2 regions of the Flavobacterium niveum genome follow, and region 2 is predicted to be linked to the other one. Evidence: riboswitches for the same ligand, from Rfam matches in the RefSeq annotation. Region 2 holds a riboswitch; the other holds the start of a gene.
The links. Region 2 has a riboswitch for S-adenosylmethionine ahead of ACZIX4_RS14760 (trans-sulfuration enzyme family protein). Riboswitches for the same ligand answer to the same signal wherever they lie in the genome.

Region 1: it holds a riboswitch for S-adenosylmethionine, as region 2 does, so the genes downstream of both, ACZIX4_RS12630 (homocysteine S-methyltransferase family protein) here and ACZIX4_RS14760 (trans-sulfuration enzyme family protein) in region 2, are expected to answer to the same signal.

The regions. Positions count from the first base shown of each region.
Region 1 covers NZ_JBUYSX010000004.1:416,703-425,337, reverse strand. The annotation lists gene ACZIX4_RS12655 (alpha/beta fold hydrolase) at 1-880, shown strand, start outside; gene ACZIX4_RS12650 (OsmC family protein) at 1,481-1,915, shown strand; gene ACZIX4_RS12645 (hypothetical protein) at 2,299-2,823, shown strand; gene ACZIX4_RS12640 (hypothetical protein) at 2,871-3,290, shown strand; gene ACZIX4_RS12635 (DUF6602 domain-containing protein) at 3,446-4,411, opposite strand; SAM riboswitch class I at 4,615-4,720, shown strand; gene ACZIX4_RS12630 (homocysteine S-methyltransferase family protein) at 4,820-5,821, shown strand; gene ACZIX4_RS12625 (four helix bundle protein) at 5,849-6,208, shown strand; gene metH (methionine synthase) at 6,205-8,635, shown strand, end outside.
Region 2 covers NZ_JBUYSX010000005.1:375,855-384,489, forward strand. The annotation lists gene ACZIX4_RS14730 (ABC transporter permease) at 1-540, shown strand, start outside; gene ACZIX4_RS14735 (hypothetical protein) at 542-1,237, shown strand; gene ACZIX4_RS14740 (TlpA family protein disulfide reductase) at 1,294-1,794, shown strand; gene tpiA (triose-phosphate isomerase) at 1,794-2,549, shown strand; gene ACZIX4_RS14750 (LURP-one-related/scramblase family protein) at 2,617-3,207, opposite strand; gene ACZIX4_RS14755 (homoserine dehydrogenase) at 3,370-4,593, opposite strand; gene ACZIX4_RS14760 (trans-sulfuration enzyme family protein) at 4,645-5,820, opposite strand; SAM riboswitch class I at 5,958-6,071, opposite strand; gene ACZIX4_RS14765 (EamA/RhaT family transporter) at 6,194-7,057, opposite strand; gene ACZIX4_RS14770 (CAP domain-containing protein) at 7,236-7,808, shown strand; gene ACZIX4_RS14775 (S8 family serine peptidase) at 7,848-8,635, shown strand, end outside.

The DNA.
Region 1 (8,635 bases), on a different contig from region 2:
AGGCACTGCACCCGTTATTGTGGTGAACCATGCCCTTACCGGAAACAGCAATGTTACCGGGCTTAACGGCTGGTGGAATGACCTTATAGGCCCCGCCCGCCCCATAGATACGCGCCACTACACGGTTATTGCCTTTAACATCCCCGGGAACGGGTACGACGGCATGCCGCAAAACCTGATTCACGATTATAAGAACATCAGCGCCCATGATATTGCCGCATTGTTTTGGCATGGGTTGAGCGAAATCGGCGTGCATTACCTGTACGCGCTCATTGGCGGAAGCCTGGGTGGCGGCATTGCCTGGCACATGGCGGCACAGAAACCGGGTGCTATAGCGCACCTTATCCCCGTGGCAACGGACTGGAAGGCGACGGATTGGGTGATAGCCAACACGCTGATACAGGACAGGATTTTAAACAACTCCAGCAACCCCATAGCCGATGCGCGCCTGCATGCCATGCTGCTGTACCGTACGCCGCAAAGCCTGCAACAGCGCTTTAACCGCGAGCATCTGCAAAGCACTTTTGAGATAGAGCTTTGGCTGGAACGCCACGGTAAAAAGCTGGAAAACCGTTTCACCCTGCCGTCGTACAAGCTGATGAACCACCTGCTGCGTACGGTAGACATAACCCAGGGTGGCAACTTTTTGGCTGTAGCCAAAAAAATAAAAGCCAGGGTGCACCTTGTAGCGGTAGACACCGACCTGCTGTTTACGCATGACGAAGCCCAGCTTACCTATGTATCGCTTAAAGCAGCAGGCGTTAAGGTGAGTTACCACGAAATACGGTCGGTACACGGGCACGATGCTTTCCTTATAGAATATGCGCAGCTGGCCAAAATACTGAAACCGGTGTTTGTGCAGGAGAGGGAATTAGTATAAGCTTCAAGGCATAAGGGATAAGGCAAAAGCCGATAGCCCACAGACTTATGCCTTTTGCCTTATCCCTCTTGCCTTTTTTAACACCAACAAATATTCACACTTATACTGATTTACAAATAAAATTCAAAACAAAAATGTTAAAGTTTAAAAAATAATTTTGTAAATTGAAAAATAGTTTAGATATTTGAAAATATAAAAATCAGGGTAAAAAGTTTATGAAACATACCATTTGCAATATTTCGGTTCAGGTGATGTGGAAACAATCCACTCTCAGGGGCTTTTTGTATACGGTTTAAATTTCATAACCATAAATAATACAAAGCCCCTGTACAATAAATACAGGGGCTTTTTTGTTAAGGATAATAAGACAATACTATAAAGAGATATGAACACGACAGTCAAACATATTAATTGCATGCAGCAGCTCATTTGCTCCCCATCGTGGCAGATGCAGGCGAAATATATGCAGTTACCAGAGGATTGGCCGTCGGTATAAACTTAGTTTATAATTCAGGTGCAAAGGCTCTTTTGGTAACATATTTCCGAAAGAGCCTTTTGTTTTTAACAGTAAATCCGGTTATCCATTTTAAATATAAGCCTATGAAAACTCAATCTGTAAACGTACTGGGCTACACCGGCCAAAACAGCCAGTTTGTAGTAAAAACATCTAATACCGACCTGCGTATAAGCCAAAGCGCTACGCAGTATGTACCGCAAACCCCAAACCCGTATGAGTATATACTGGCGGGCTTTGCAGGCTGCATCAACGCACTGGGCCAGACAGTTGCCAAGGAACTGGGTATTGTACTGAAGTCGTTACAGGTAGAAATTACAGGCAGCATGAGCGCCCTGCCCTCAGAGCGCCCCGGCTTCGACAAGATAGAGATAACCCTTAGGCCGGCTGCTGCGGCACCCCTTGCCACCCTGCAACGCTGGATGGACGAAGTACAGTTCCGCAGCCCGGTTTATGATACCCTGGTAAGCAACACCCCGGTAAGCCTTAACCTGTTTAAGGAATACACAGCGGTGAATTAACGTATATAAACTGCGGTTCTTCCATGTCGACCGGAACGCAGTGGAGCGGAGACATCTCGTATGACACAGAAATTTGAAAAGCAAGAGATTTCTCCATTACGCTTCGCTTCAGTCGAAATGGAAGAGAAAGCAGTTACGACTCATAAGTTTGTTTTAAGTTGTTTTTTGTTTGTTTGTTTGAGACCTGCCTTTGGGTCGGCACCAAAGGCAGTTTCTTTTTTAAGTGAACATAAAACTTTGCGGCTTAGCGTCTTTGCGAGGGATTTTTACCACAAGGAACACTAAGTTTTTTCACAGGGTTCACAAAGCAATGATGATTACCCAAAATACTATTAAAGAACACAAAGGCTTTCCTTCGGAAAGAAAAAATACACACTTATACTATGCCAAATACAATAAACATAGTGCTCTTCGGTATCGGAAACGCCGGGAGCGCCCTCATAAATAAAGTATTAAAAGGACGCGAGGATATTACCACACCCGCGCCCGATATCCGTTTTCCGGTGATTACTAACAGCAGTGTGGCCTTTTTTGAGAAAGACGCCGACGGCTATGCATGGGAAGCCAACTTTATACGTTTTGCCATTCCGTTTAAGATAGACGATGTGGTAGAGTATGTATTGGAGCACGACCTGCATAACGTAATTTTTGTAGATGCCACGCCAAGTGCCGAACTGCCTGCCGAGTACCCTACGCTGGTACGCACGGGCTTCAGCATTGTATCGATTAACGAAACGGTGCAGTACCTGCCTGAGAATTTCGAAAAGGGCATTAAGTTCCTTACCGAAACCCGCGGGTTGGGCTACCGTTTTATACCATCGGTACCGGGCGATGCCACTGCCGCAGGCGATGCGCTGTATGATGCCGTACTGCAAATTGCCGGAAAAACTAAGGAAGCAGCCGCATAGGCTGCTTTTCTGTTTTATATCTTTACCATACCAAACACTAACCCTCTATGCGTATACTATTTGCTGCACTACTGTTACTAACCTGCGCAGGGTGCGGTATGGGCAAATTGCTCCCCATAAACAAGGCATGCTATACCCGCGAAGAAATAGTACAACTATACCTGCAGGAAGCTAAGCGTATAGAAAAAGGCTACCCGTTTACACAAGATGAGGAGGTGTTTATCATTAAACTTAACAACATTACCCTTACGCACTTCAGGCCGGAAAACGCAACCGAAAAGAAGGCTTTAGGTAATTTCTTCAGTGCATTCCGCACTATTGAACACAAGCTTTTTGAGAAATATAATTTCGAATATATTTACCCCAGTTATGGTTCGCCATCGTATTCTAAGGAACTGGATTTAATGCTGAACCTGCCCGTACAACCCAGGGGAGAAAAAGACATTATTGTTATCTGTAAAGAATAGGGAGAATAATCAATCATATCATCAGGCACCTGCAACATACGAACTGGCAGTTGAGGAAGCAAAAACAGCTTAGGGCTGGTTTTGGAATTTATTACCCCTACTAAACACATAATGCTGAAAATTATACAGAAAAACTTTATTCAAATAGTAAAGATTTAAATATCTCTCTTTTCAATTCTGTCATAAATCTGCCCGAAATTCATTTTATCCTTAACTGAAGGTATTCCTTCTAAATAATTAATTAAATCAATAAAAAATCTTGTAAAGCTATTATGAGACCACATTAATTGCACTGCTATATTATCCTTAATTATACATGGAGCATACATTTTTGTAACAGAAAGTGTATTTTCCGAAGTTACATGCAAAGACGCACCTACAAATTGCTCAGTTATTTGTAGATTACCTAATTTATCAACATATATATTCAAGTCATCCAAAGGTTTACATAAAGCGCTGTCTAGGTTTTTTTTGTCATTATCATCAGAATTAAATAAATTAATTTGCCCTGAAGCATCTTCATCCACACTATTCCTTAAAACCAAACTACTTTTGTATCCTACAACTCCCGTTGCTTTGACAAACTCCTCTAAAATTATAGTATTATTTTGTAAGTCATTACCAATTTCTGCAAAAATTGAATAGCAACTAAAACTCTCAGGAAGATATCCATAAAACTCATTAAGCTCTTGTAATTTTTCTATTGAACTTATAATGCTTTTTTTGGTAAAAGAAGCTTTGACCTCAATAACCGCTTTAACATATTTTGCTGGAATTGCTTTTTTTGATCCATTTGGAGAATTATCACTATTATCTTCCAACCAAAGCACTGGAGCTTCTAACTGGTTATAAATTATAATATCGAAATGCCTTAACATATACGAACCCACAACAATATCTGGTATGATATAACCCGATGTAACACCATATTTTTTGGGTAAAAAACTTCCTAACCATTCACGTATTTTAGCCTCAAGCGCTACACCATGAGATGTTCGAACAGGATTATTTACATTCAATTTCTTTAAACGATCATATTCATTTAAAATTCCTGTTCTATTTTCCCAAAACTGACGCCAACCAAATGTTCCAAAACATTTTTCATTAATATCTTTTTTCATATGTTCCAATTTTAAAAATATAAGCCCTAAGACACATTCTATTACAAACCTGACAATATCTTAATTACATCTTAAAGACTAAAACGATTGTTTTAATCTTTTTATAAATTTAACAAAAACATGCAAACTAACATCCAAAACTAATATTTGCTTTCTACAAATCTATATATTACTTTTGCAGTGTTCTTTAACACAATTGCAACATGTTATCACGAAAGGTGGAGGGATTAGACCCGATGAAACCTTAGCAACCCTTTCCCTGTAAAGAAGGTGCTACATTCTACCAAGTAAAACGCGGATAGATAACAGAAACGGAATTTACCCTCCCTTCTACCCCACCTGATGACATAATTTTTAGAAACAAATTTTAAGTGCCAATGGCAACTTGAAACTTTAAACCTGAAACTAATGTTACCTATACACGACGCGCTGGCTAAACGCATTTTGATACTTGACGGAGCCATGGGAACCATGCTGCAGCGCCATAGTTTTACCGAGGAAGATTTTCGCGGCGAACGCTTTAAGGATTTCCCGCACCCGCTTAAGGGCAATAACGACCTGCTGACCCTCACCCAGCCCGAGGCCATTAAAGACGTGCACCGCCAGTACTTTGCTGCCGGAGCCGACATTGTGGAAACCAATACCTTTAGTGGCACCACCATAGGCATGGCCGATTACCACATGGAAGACCTTGTGTATGAGCTGAACTATGAGTCGGCACGCCTCGCGAGGGAAGTTGCCGATGAATTTACCGCTGCCAACCCCGACAGGCCACGTTTTGTAGCCGGTTCTATAGGTCCTACCAACCGTACCGCCAGCATGAGTCCCGATGTGAACGACCCGGGCTACCGCGCCGTAACCTTTGACGACCTTCGCATCGCCTACAAAGAGCAGGTAAAGGCGTTGATTGATGGCGGCTCAGACATACTTTTGGTGGAAACCATTTTTGATACGCTTAACGCAAAGGCAGCGCTTTTTGCCATAGAGGAAGTTAAGGATGAACTGGGCCTTGACATTCCCATTATGGTGAGCGGAACTATTACTGATGCTTCGGGGCGTACCCTGAGCGGACAAACGGTAGAAGCATTCCTGATTTCGATTTCGCATATACCGTTATTAAGTGTTGGGTTTAACTGCGCTTTGGGCGCCGACCAGCTGAAACCTTACCTGAAACGTTTGGCGCACAATACACAGTTCAGCGTTTCGGCACACCCGAATGCCGGATTGCCAAACGCCTTTGGGCAATACGACCAGACTCCCGAAGAAATGCAGGTACTCATCAGGGAATACCTTGACGACAACCTTATTAATATAATTGGCGGCTGTTGTGGCACCACGCCGGATCACATCCGTTTGATTGCTGAAGTAGCGTCTGAATATGAACCCAGAAAGTTGTTGGTTGTTGGTTGATAGTTGTTGGACAGAACGTGAACTTATATGGTATATACGAACTTAGATGTTTGGGTTGAGGCAAGAAAACTGACCAATGTCCTTTACACAATAACAAAACAATTTCCGAAGGAAGAAATATACGGGCTAACAAACCAAATGAGGAGGTGTGCTGTATCAGTACCTTCAAATATAGCTGAAGGATGTGGTAGGCAAACCACCAAAGAAACGATACATTTCCTCCATATTGCCAGAGGATCTTTATTTGAACTTGAAACACAATGTTATTTGGCTTTAGACCAAAAATATTTAAATGAAAAAGAATTTGAAGAGCTTATTGGATTAATTCAATCATGCAAAAGGCTTTTAAATGGTTTTATTAATTATTACAAGAAGATGCAGGCATGAGTGAAGTTACCAATAACCAACAACCAACAACCAACAACCGTTATTTACGCTTGTCTGGTTTAGAACCCCTTATCGTTACCCCCGAAAGTAACTTTATAAACGTGGGCGAACGTACTAATGTTACGGGTTCGCGTAAATTCCTACGTTTAATCAAAGAAGAAAAATACGAAGAAGCACTCGATATTGCCCGTGCGCAGGTTGAAGGCGGCGCGCAGATTATCGACGTGAATATGGACGAGGGAATGCTGGATGGCGTGTATGCCATGACCAAGTTCCTGAATCTGATAGCCAGTGAGCCGGACATAGCCCGTGTACCGCTGATGATAGACAGCTCTAAATGGGAAATCATTGAGGCAGGGCTTAAAGTGGCACAGGGCAAGAGCGTGGTGAACTCCATCAGCCTTAAAGAGGGTGAGGAATTGTTTATAGACCACGCTAAAAAGATAAAACGCTACGGTGCGGCGGCCATTATCATGGCATTTGATGAAACCGGCCAGGCCGACACCTACGAACGTCGTATAGAAATTTGCAAGCGCAGTTACGATATATTGGTCGACAAAGTGGGCTTCCCGCCGGAAGACATTATTTTCGACCCGAATATTTTCCCCGTAGCTACGGGTATGGAAGAACACCGCCGCAATGCGATTGACTTCTTTCTGGCTACCAAATGGATACGTACCAACCTTCCACACGCCCACGTAAGCGGCGGGGTGAGTAACGTATCGTTCTCCTTTAGGGGTAACGACAGGGTTCGCGAGGCCATGCACTCGGCATTCCTGTACCACGCCATACAGCACGGTATGGACATGGGTATTGTAAACCCCGAGATGATTGAGGTATACGACAACGTAGATAAAGACCTCATGGAGCATGTAGAAGACGTGCTTTTGGATCGTCGCGATGATGCTACCGAACGCCTTTTGGCTTTCGCCGAAAATGTAAAGGGCGATGTAAAAACTACCGAAAAACAGGCACAGGAATGGCGCGCGCTGCCGGTACAGGAGCGACTTACCCACGCGTTGGTTAAGGGTATCGATGAGTTTATTGAAACCGATGTGGAAGAAGCACGCCTTGCTGCCGCCAAACCAATTGAGGTAATTGAAATCAACCTTATGGCGGGCATGAACGTGGTGGGCGACCTGTTTGGTTCGGGTAAAATGTTCCTGCCGCAGGTGGTGAAGTCGGCACGTGTAATGAAAAAGGCGGTGGCGTATCTTTTACCTTTCATCGAAGAAGAAAAAGATGGCAAATCATCAAGCGCCGGTAAGGTGCTTATGGCAACTGTAAAAGGCGACGTGCACGACATCGGAAAGAACATCGTATCGGTAGTACTGGCCTGTAATAACTTTGAAATCATAGACCTGGGTGTAATGGTTCCGCCCGAAAAAATTATAGAAACCGCCGTTAAGGAACAGGTAGACATTATAGGATTGAGTGGGCTGATAACGCCTTCGCTTGACGAAATGGTGTACCTGGCTAAGGAGCTTGAACGCCTTAACATCAACATACCGGTAATGATAGGTGGCGCTACTACCAGCCGCGCCCACACCGCCGTGAAAATTGCCCCTGAATATGGCGACACCGTGGTACACGTTAACGATGCCAGCCGCGCCGTTACTGTTGCCGGAAGCCTGATTAGCACTACCGTAAAAGCTGATTATGCCAAATCCATCCGCGAAGAATATGACAAGTTGCGCGAGGGTTACCTGAACCGTACCCGCGAAAAAGACTTTTTAAGCATAGCCGACGCGCGTGCGAATAAATACAAAATTGATTGGGAAGCTTTTACGCCATTTGAGCCGAAACAATTAGGTGTGCAAACCATTTACCCTAAGCTGGAGGAACTGGAACCCTATATTGACTGGACACCGTTTTTCCAGACGTGGGATTTGCACGGCAAGTACCCTGCGATACTAACCGATGATGTAGTGGGCGAACAGGCACAATCATTATTTGCCGATGCACAAAAAATGCTGAAACAAATCGTAGACGAAAACTGGTTTGAGGCCAAGGGTATTTTTGGGGTTTTCAAAGCGAATACGGTGAATGATGATGATATACAGTTAAGCCCTGAGGGCCTTTTCCTAACGCTTCGCCAACAATCACAAAAAACCAAAGGTGCTCCAAACATCGCATTAGCAGATTTTGTTGCCCCGGTTGAAAGCGGCAAGCAGGATTATATGGGTGCGTTTTGCGTTACTACCGGTTTTGGGGTAGACGAAAAAGCTGCCGAATTTGAAAAGGAACACGACGATTACAATTCAATTATGGCTAAGGCGCTGGGCGACCGTTTCGCGGAAGCCTTTGCCGAATACCTGCACGAACGTGTACGTAAGGAGTTTTGGGGTTATGCTAACGAAGAGCACCTAAGCAATGCCGAACTGATTAAGGAACAGTACGAAGGCATACGCCCGGCACCGGGTTACC
Region 2 (8,635 bases):
CCGTCCTTCTTCGCAGCCATATTGTTTGCATGGTTATTCGGATACTTGTTGCATGAATTTACCAACCTGAACATGACCGGCAGCCTGTACGAAGTGGACGACTTTGGCGAAGGCAGCCACATAAAATGGAAAAACATATTACTGCCTGCCGTAGTGCTGGGCATACGTCCGCTTGGGGTGGTGATACAGCTGATGCGAAACTCATTACTTGAGGTACTCAGTCAGGATTATATCCGTACGGCCCGTGCGAAAGGTTTAAGTGAAATACGCATCATCCGTAAACATGCCCTAAAGAATGCGCTAAACCCTGTGGTAACTGCCATATCGGGGTGGTTTGCAAGTATGCTTGCCGGAGCGGTATTCGTTGAATATATTTTCGGGTGGAACGGCTTGGGTAAGGAAGTGGTGGAAGCACTTAATACACTCGACCTGCCCGTGATTATGGGCAGCGTACTGGTTATCGCCGCTACCTTTGTAGTGATAAACATATTGGTAGATGTGATTTATGCATGGCTGGACCCAAGGATTCGATTGGAATAAGATGAAATGGCTTTTTATACTATACGGACTACTTGTGTTTACGGCTTGCCAAAAGAACAAAGCAGTACCCTTTGCTGTAAAGACAAATAAAGATTCGGTAACAGAACAAGAAAAACCTATAGTGCCGCCGGCTGAACCTGAAATCCGTAAGCCCGAGATTGGAGTTCAGGTAGGGATTGTTTCAGGAAAAAGAATTGCATACGACAGTTACAAGACTAATGACTGGACGACAGAGAAATTTGTAGTGTATATGAAAAACGGTACTGTAAAGGATACCTTGTTTTCACTTAACGAAGCTGATTTTAGTGACTATTATATTTCCGGTGCTGAGGTGCTCTTACTTCAGGGGAAGCCATTTATTTATGTAAGCTCAGATCATACATATGGGCATACCCAAGGGTATTTGTATTCGCTTGACATTGCCAAAAATAAAGCATACCCTGTAAAAGAGGAGCCTTCGTCTGAAACCTATAAAATACCGGACAGCCTTTTTACAGGCCATGTTACCTATTTTGGACTTGCTAAAAATGAAGATAACAGTTTTAGCTTTGGTGCCAACCTGCATTCTCCAAATCAGGTTGCTTATACATATATTAGCAGGTGCAAAGTGGTAGCAAAGCGTAATAGTAAATATGTATTAAGGACTTATGAAAGGACATTGTCTGACGAGAACGGCAATGTTATTAAAATTAAATAACGCGCTTTTTGTTAGAGGCGATGTCGTAAATTTGCTACAATTAACTATATATTAAAATGAAAAAACTATTTTTACTGCCAATACTGTTTATAATGATAGCATGCCAGGCACAGGATAAAACCGCTTTCGGTAATGAAGCGCTTGAAGCAAAAATGACCGCTGTAGACGGTACCCAGATAGCTTTTAAAGACATACTTGCCCAGTATAAAGGCAAGGTTGTGGTTATAGACGTTTGGGCATCATGGTGCCCGGACTGTAAAAAGGGCATGCCAAAGGTACACGACCTGCAAAAGCAGTTCCCTGATGTGCAGTACCTGTTCCTGTCGTATGACCGTGTTATCGAAAAATGGAAAGCAGGTATAGAGTCGTTCAACACTAAGGGCGGCGACAATTACCACGTAGGTACCAGCATGAAGGAAGGTGCTTTTAGCGAAGACATTAAGCTGGACTGGATTCCGCGCTATATGGTGATAGACAAAAACGGTAAGATAGCGCTGTTCCGTGCTATTGAAGCCGACGATGAGAAACTTATCAGTACACTAAAATCAATACAATAATGAGAAAGAAGATCGTTGCAGGTAACTGGAAAATGAATAACGACATTGACCAGACCGTAGCCCTGCTTGATGAACTAATAGCTAAAAAGCCTGAAACTACTACTGCTAAACTGGTAGTAGCACCAAGTTTTATCAACCTTACTACTGCTGTAGCCAAAACTAACGGTACCGGTATTATTGTTGCTGCACAAAACATGCACCAGGCCGAAAGCGGCGCTTATACAGGTGAAGTATCGGTAGGTATGCTTAAAAGCGCACACATTAATACTGTAATCCTTGGCCACTCTGAAAGGCGTGCTTATTTTGGCGAGACCAATGAAATCCTTGCCAAAAAAGTAGATACAGCCCTTGCACATGGCCTTACAATTATATTCTGCTTTGGCGAAGAACTTGCCGACAGGCAAAGCGAAAACCACTTTGCGGTGGTAGAAAGCCAGCTTCGCGAAGGTATTTTCCACATTGCGCAGGAAAACTGGGCAAACGTAGTACTTGCTTATGAGCCGGTTTGGGCTATCGGCACAGGCCTTACGGCTTCACCGGAGCAGGCTCAGGAAATGCACGCGTTTATCCGTAACCTAATTGCAGAAGCAGTAAGCCCTGCAATAGCTGAAGCTACTTCTATCCTTTACGGTGGTAGCGTGAAGCCTGATAATGCAGCTGAAATTTTCGGTAAGCCCGATGTAGATGGCGGCCTTATAGGCGGTGCATCGCTTAAAGCGGATGATTTCCTTGGAATCCTTAAAGGTATAGAATAATATCTTTACCATAAAAATAAACAAGGCGGCTCTTTCGGGCCGCCTTTGTTGTTGTATAAAGTAATGATTACTTATTTTCTTTAAGTACCATATCTATGGTTACCGCAGCAGAAATAATCGCGATACGTGTTTTTGTATCTTCAAGCGCACCGCTTATGTGCACGTGGTATTTATCAGCAGTGGTGAAAAGCTCTTTTAATGCACCTGCCCACTTTTTGTTTACTACACCTATAGGCTGGTTTTTGGCATCGGTAATTTTAAAGTCCCAGGCCACAAAGTCGCCTTTAATATAGCCCAGTGGTATGCCTGCCATATCGGTAATGTTGAAAGCAGGTTTAAGCAGCGTGAATTTTTGTTTTATCTGGCCCACAGGTGTACCGTTTGCATCAGCTATGGTAATTTTAGACATAAAGAATGTCCACCCGCGCGAAATAGTAGCCTGTAGCTGGCCTTGTGCATCACGGATTTCAAGAAGGAAAGGCAGCATTTTTTTGTTCAGTATAAGCCTTAGAGCTTTTTGCCCACCGGTAAGTTTCTGGTTGATGTTACCCAGCTGCTGGCCATCGCCATCGTATACGCGGTACGCATTTTCAAATTTGAACATGTTTACTTTTTCATCAATAAAGTAAGTGTTGCCACTAAAAAAGTTTGATTCCATAAAAGGTCGGTTAAATGAATTTGTGAATGTTTTAAAAATTAGCAGCGCTAATATATTCAAAAGTTCAATACAAACCGCTTTTTGTTAAAAAAAGAAACCTCCCCAGTGGAGTAGGGAGGCTTCCGGTAATTGGAAAATAGTTGAAAGAAAATCCTTTGTTTGTTATGCAGGCACGGCTACCTGCGCTGTGGAGGCGTTCTTCGTTTCCTTAACCACATTGATAAGGATAAACGAAACATCGCTGCCGTATTGCTGTTGCAGTTGTTTAAGGTTGCTCAGCGTAATATCTCCTGTAATGTAGCCCGCGCTGTTATTAAGGTAGGCTTCCTCTACAGTATTAAATTTCAGTTTCAGGGCTTCCGCATCGTCTTTAAGGTGACGCAATAGTACCTTAAGCTCGGCATCGTTGCTTAGGCTCAGGTTTTCCTGGCGCAGTATCTTTTTATATTCGTAGCGGTAGTCATAGCTCAGTGCCGAAATATCAGACAATACAGCCGATGCTGTAGGGTAAGCACCCGCACCACGGCCTACGAAGAAATGTGTATCGGCAAAGTACGTTTTGGTAAGCACACCGTTAAACACATCGTCTACGTTATACAGACGGTCTTCCGGGGTTACAAACTTAGGCGTCACAAATGCCGAAATGGTATTGTCTGCACCTTTAAAAGCCTGTGCTACCAGTTTTATCTTAAAGCCTTTTTCTTTGGCGTACTTCAGTTCAAGTTCGCCTATATTGTCTATGCCCAGGTTGAATATCTCATCAGGGGTAGCTATGTAGCCAAACGAGTGCGCCAGTAATATCTGTAGCTTGTATTTAGCATCAAAACCGCCGGTATCCAGTATCGGGTTACTTTCGGCAAAGCCCAAATCCTGAGCCTGCTTCAGCGCATCCGCATAGCTAAGGTTTTCGGAAAAGGTCTTGGTAAGTATATAGTTTGTACTGCCGTTTACAATGCCTTCTATAGAATCAAGCAGGTCGTTATCGTAGTACTCCTCCAGGTTACGGATGATAGGCATACTGGCACAAGCAGCCGCTTCATATAGCAACGGTACATTGTACTCGCGTTGCAGTTGCAGCAGTTCGGCAAAGTGTTCGGCCACCATTTTTTTGTTGGCGCTTACCACAGCCTTGCCTTTTTTCAGTGCAGCCGTTACAATTTCGTACGCAGCATCGGCATCGTCTATAAGCTCTACCACAACATTAATGCTGTCGTCGTTAAGGATGTCGTTTTTATCGTACGTAAAATTTTCCGGGCCTATTTCACGCTGCTTGTTCTTGTCTTTTACGCAAATGTTCTTGATTGTTGCCTGAAGGCCCGGAGTTTTTTGCAGTACTTCATACAGGCCATGCCCTACTACACCAAACCCAAATAAGCCTATATTCAATTGTTTTCTAGCCATTTTTCCCTATCCTGAGGTGATTTTTCTTCTTTTTAATTATACGGTTGCCGATGCATTTTCCTGAACGCTTATTGCCACTGCAAAAGCCTGTTTCAGGTCTTCGATAAGGTCGTCTGCATCTTCAAGGCCTACGCTAAGGCGTATAAGGCTGTCGGTAACACCTGCCTGGTAACGCTTTTCTGCCGGGATAGACTTGTGGGTCATTTCACACGGTAAACACAGCAGGCTTTTCACCCCGCCAAGGCTTTCGGCAAGTTTAAACAACTTGGTGCTGCTTACTATTTTGCTGGCCAGTTCTTTGTCGTCTATCACCAGGTCAAACGTTACCACACCGCCAAAGTACTTCTGTTGCTTTTTGGCAATTTCGTGGTTGTGGTGCGTAGTAAGGCCCGGATAGTATACGTTTTTAACCAGTTTTTCTTCAAGAAGGTATTCAGCCACTTTTTGTGCATTTTCGGCATGTGCCTTAATGCGCAGGCTAAGGGTTTCTATACCGCGGATAACCAACCAGCTGTCAAACGGCCCAAGGATGGCACCCGAAGCATTCTGGATGAATTTTATTTTGTCGCCAAGTTCCTGGGTGGCTGTAACCACAAGGCCGGCAATAAGGTCACTATGGCCCGAAAGGTATTTTGTAGCACTGTGTACCACGATGTCGGCACCAAGGTTAAGCGGCTTTTGCGCTATTGGCGAAGCAAAAGTATTGTCTACGCAAAGCAGTATGTTATTTGCCTTGGCAATCTTGCCAATGGCTTCAATATCAGAAATTTTCAGTGTAGGGTTTGTAGGCGACTCTATCCAGATCAGTTTGGTTTTGTCGGTTACGGCATCGGCTACGTTTTGTGCATTGGTAGTATCTACGTACTTAATGCTGATGCCGAATTTTTGGTACACATGGGTAAACAACCTGAAGGCACCACCGTAAATATCGTCTACTGCAATAACCTCATCACCGGCGCTAAGTAGTTTTATAACGGCGTCTATCGCTGCAAGGCCGCTGGCAAAAGCGTAACCGTTAGTACCGTTTTCAAGCTGGGCTATAGTATCTTCCAGTACCTTGCGGGTAGGGTTGTTGCTGCGTGCATAATCAAAGCCTTTGTGAACACCCGGTGCATCCTGTACAAATGTTGAAGTTTGGTAAATAGGCACCGAAATACTTCCGGTTAGCGGGTCGATAGGCAGGTTGTTCAGGATTGCAGTTTGTTCTTTCATCTTTTCGAATTAATTTTTGTTAAACATTTCGTTTCTCAAAAACTATTCAAAGCCAGGTATCGAAAAGGCATAAAATAAAAAAGCCTTCCCGACAAGTCAGAAAGGCATATATGGTAAATTATATATTTGCTGTTTCTTACTTATCTTTCCCCGCCATAGGCGTGGTTGAATGTGGCACCTTATCAGCACAAATGCAGGACAGGTTGCCAAGACGTCATCGGGTCAATTCCCTCGGTCTTTCTGGATAAGAATAATTTTGAAGAACTTGCTGCAAAGGTAAGGGAGGAGTTTTTTATTTTCCAAATATTTTCGTGAAAAAATTTCAACCCGCTTGGTTTTTTTGTTTTAACTTATTGGTTTTAAGAAAGTTGTGTTATGTGGAAATTTGCGAAAGCGTAATCAAAACAATCGCCACCAGTGCTAAGAATATCCCGATGTAATTTTTAGTTGTAAGTTTTTCCTTAAATAAAAAAACACCTGCAAGGCTGCCCAAGACAATAACCCCCATGTTCATGGCAGCAAAAACCGTCGACGGGTTTTCGGCAAAAGCCTGATGTGCTTTCAGGTAAAAAAGGATGTTGCCAAAATTAAAAATACCCACCAAAAGCCCAAATGCAAAGTTGATAGGCTCTATATTCCTCTTTAAGAAAATAGCTTCGTAAATTGTGATGAGGAGGGTAACCACAAGTGCCCCTGTAAATATCATAAATAGCGATGTGGTGTAGCCCGGTTTTTCCAGCAGTGCCACCTGTTTAAACAGCGTATCTACCACCCCGAAGCCCAGCAATACAACCGTAGGGAATATCCATTCCCGGCCTGTATTCCCGGTTTCTTCCTTCTTACTCAGTATAAGCATTAGTGCGGGGAAACCCACTACAAGCCCCAGTATTTTCCAGGTGTTAAATGCCTCATGGAAAATAAGCCATGCAGCCAGTATGGGAATAAACAAAGACAACCTTTGGGCGGCATCGGTTTTTACAATGCCCACATGCTTTACAGATGCTGCCAAAAAGAGGAATATAGAGGGCAGCAAAACCATAAGCGGTACATAAACCGGCCAGTGTTGCCCCATGTAAGATACGTCAGCCTCCGGCTTAAAAAAAAGGTAGCACAGCAGCAGTGCCACTACATAATTACACAATATCAGCTGGGTACTGCGGCGTGCTTTCCTGCCCGCAATTTTAAAGATTATCCCCACCGATACGCTGCATAGTATGCTTAACAATAAAAATAACATTTATAAAAATTTCCACAAAAATAATCTAAGAATGCATAACATTTGTAATCGTTTTTGTTTTTTCATAAAGGGTTTAACTAATTGAGTTAGCGAACCTTTTTTTGAATTTTTAGTATAGCGCTTTACAGCATATTGTTTACATTTGGTAAAATGTATGTTTATTTAATTCCCCCACATTATGAAAAAAATTATATCTTTTTTATTATTATTTAGCTGTTTGGCCTGCTCGCTTGTATTAGAAGATGATGATTCGGTAAGCTCTGGCGAAAGCACTAATTCTGAAGCCAAATTATATGGATTGATAATGCAATATCGCCATGAGAAAGGATTGCCTCCAATTCCTATATCTAACTCATTGAATTTTGTTGCGCAAACACACGCTAAGGATTTAGTTGATAACAAACCTGATGTCGGTAATTGTAACCTGCATAGTTGGTCTGATAAAGGAGACTGGACATCTTGTTGTTATACAGAAGACCATGCAAACGCAGCCTGCTTATGGAATAAACCCAGTGAACTCACGTCTTATACAGATAATGGTTATGAAATAGCTACAGCATATTCTTCAAGCGGCAGAAATAAAACAATGGGTGCTGAAGAAGCACTGGAAAATTGGAAAAATAGCCCTGGGCATAATGCTGTAATTATTAATGAAGGTGAATGGGCTAATCATCCTTGGCAAGCTATTGGTATTGGTATGTATAAAGGGGTTGCTCTTGTTTGGTTTGGAGAAGATATTGATGAATACTAACGTTTCTCGTAGATTTGCTGAATATTGACCTGATTTGCTATGAAAAAGCTTTACATACTGTTATGTTTCCTTTTTGCTTTGGCCCTGCATGCCCAGCAAGATGCCTGGGTATACTTTACTGATAAGCCCGATGCCGACTATTATCTGGCAAACCCGCTGGAAATGCTGTCGCAAAAAGCACTGGACAGGCGTACCGCACAGGGCATAGCTTTGGACGAAAAAGACGTACCCATACACCCCGAATACATAGACGGTATTACAACTGCAGCCGGCATTACCGTTATGGCAAAAAGCAAGTGGCTAAATGCATTGCACATCCGGGGTAGTATAGCAGATATTTCGGCGCTTACTTCGTTGGCCTATGTAGTATCAATAGATTTTGCAGACGACAGCCTGAACAGCAAACCGGCAAAGACGAAAACCAACGTCAAAACCACCAATAAACAACTCGAAGTACAAACGGAATACAACTACGGTTCGGCGGCTGCGCAGATACAAATGCTGAACGGCCACCTGCTGCACCAGGCCAATTTTACCGGTACAGGCATGACCATTGCGGTGCTCGATGCAGGCTTTCCTAATACCGATACATCGCCTGTTATGCAGCATTTGTATGATAACAACCTGGTACTGGGCGGGCATAATTTTGTTGAAAATTCAGATAATGTATATACCGGCGGCACGCACGGAACACTGGTACTGAGTACTATGGGCGGTTATGTTGATAATCATCTGGTGGGCACAGCTCCTGATGCGTTTTACTACCTTTTTGTAACCGAAAGCATGACATACGAAAACCCTGTAGAAGAATCGTTTTGGGTAGAAGC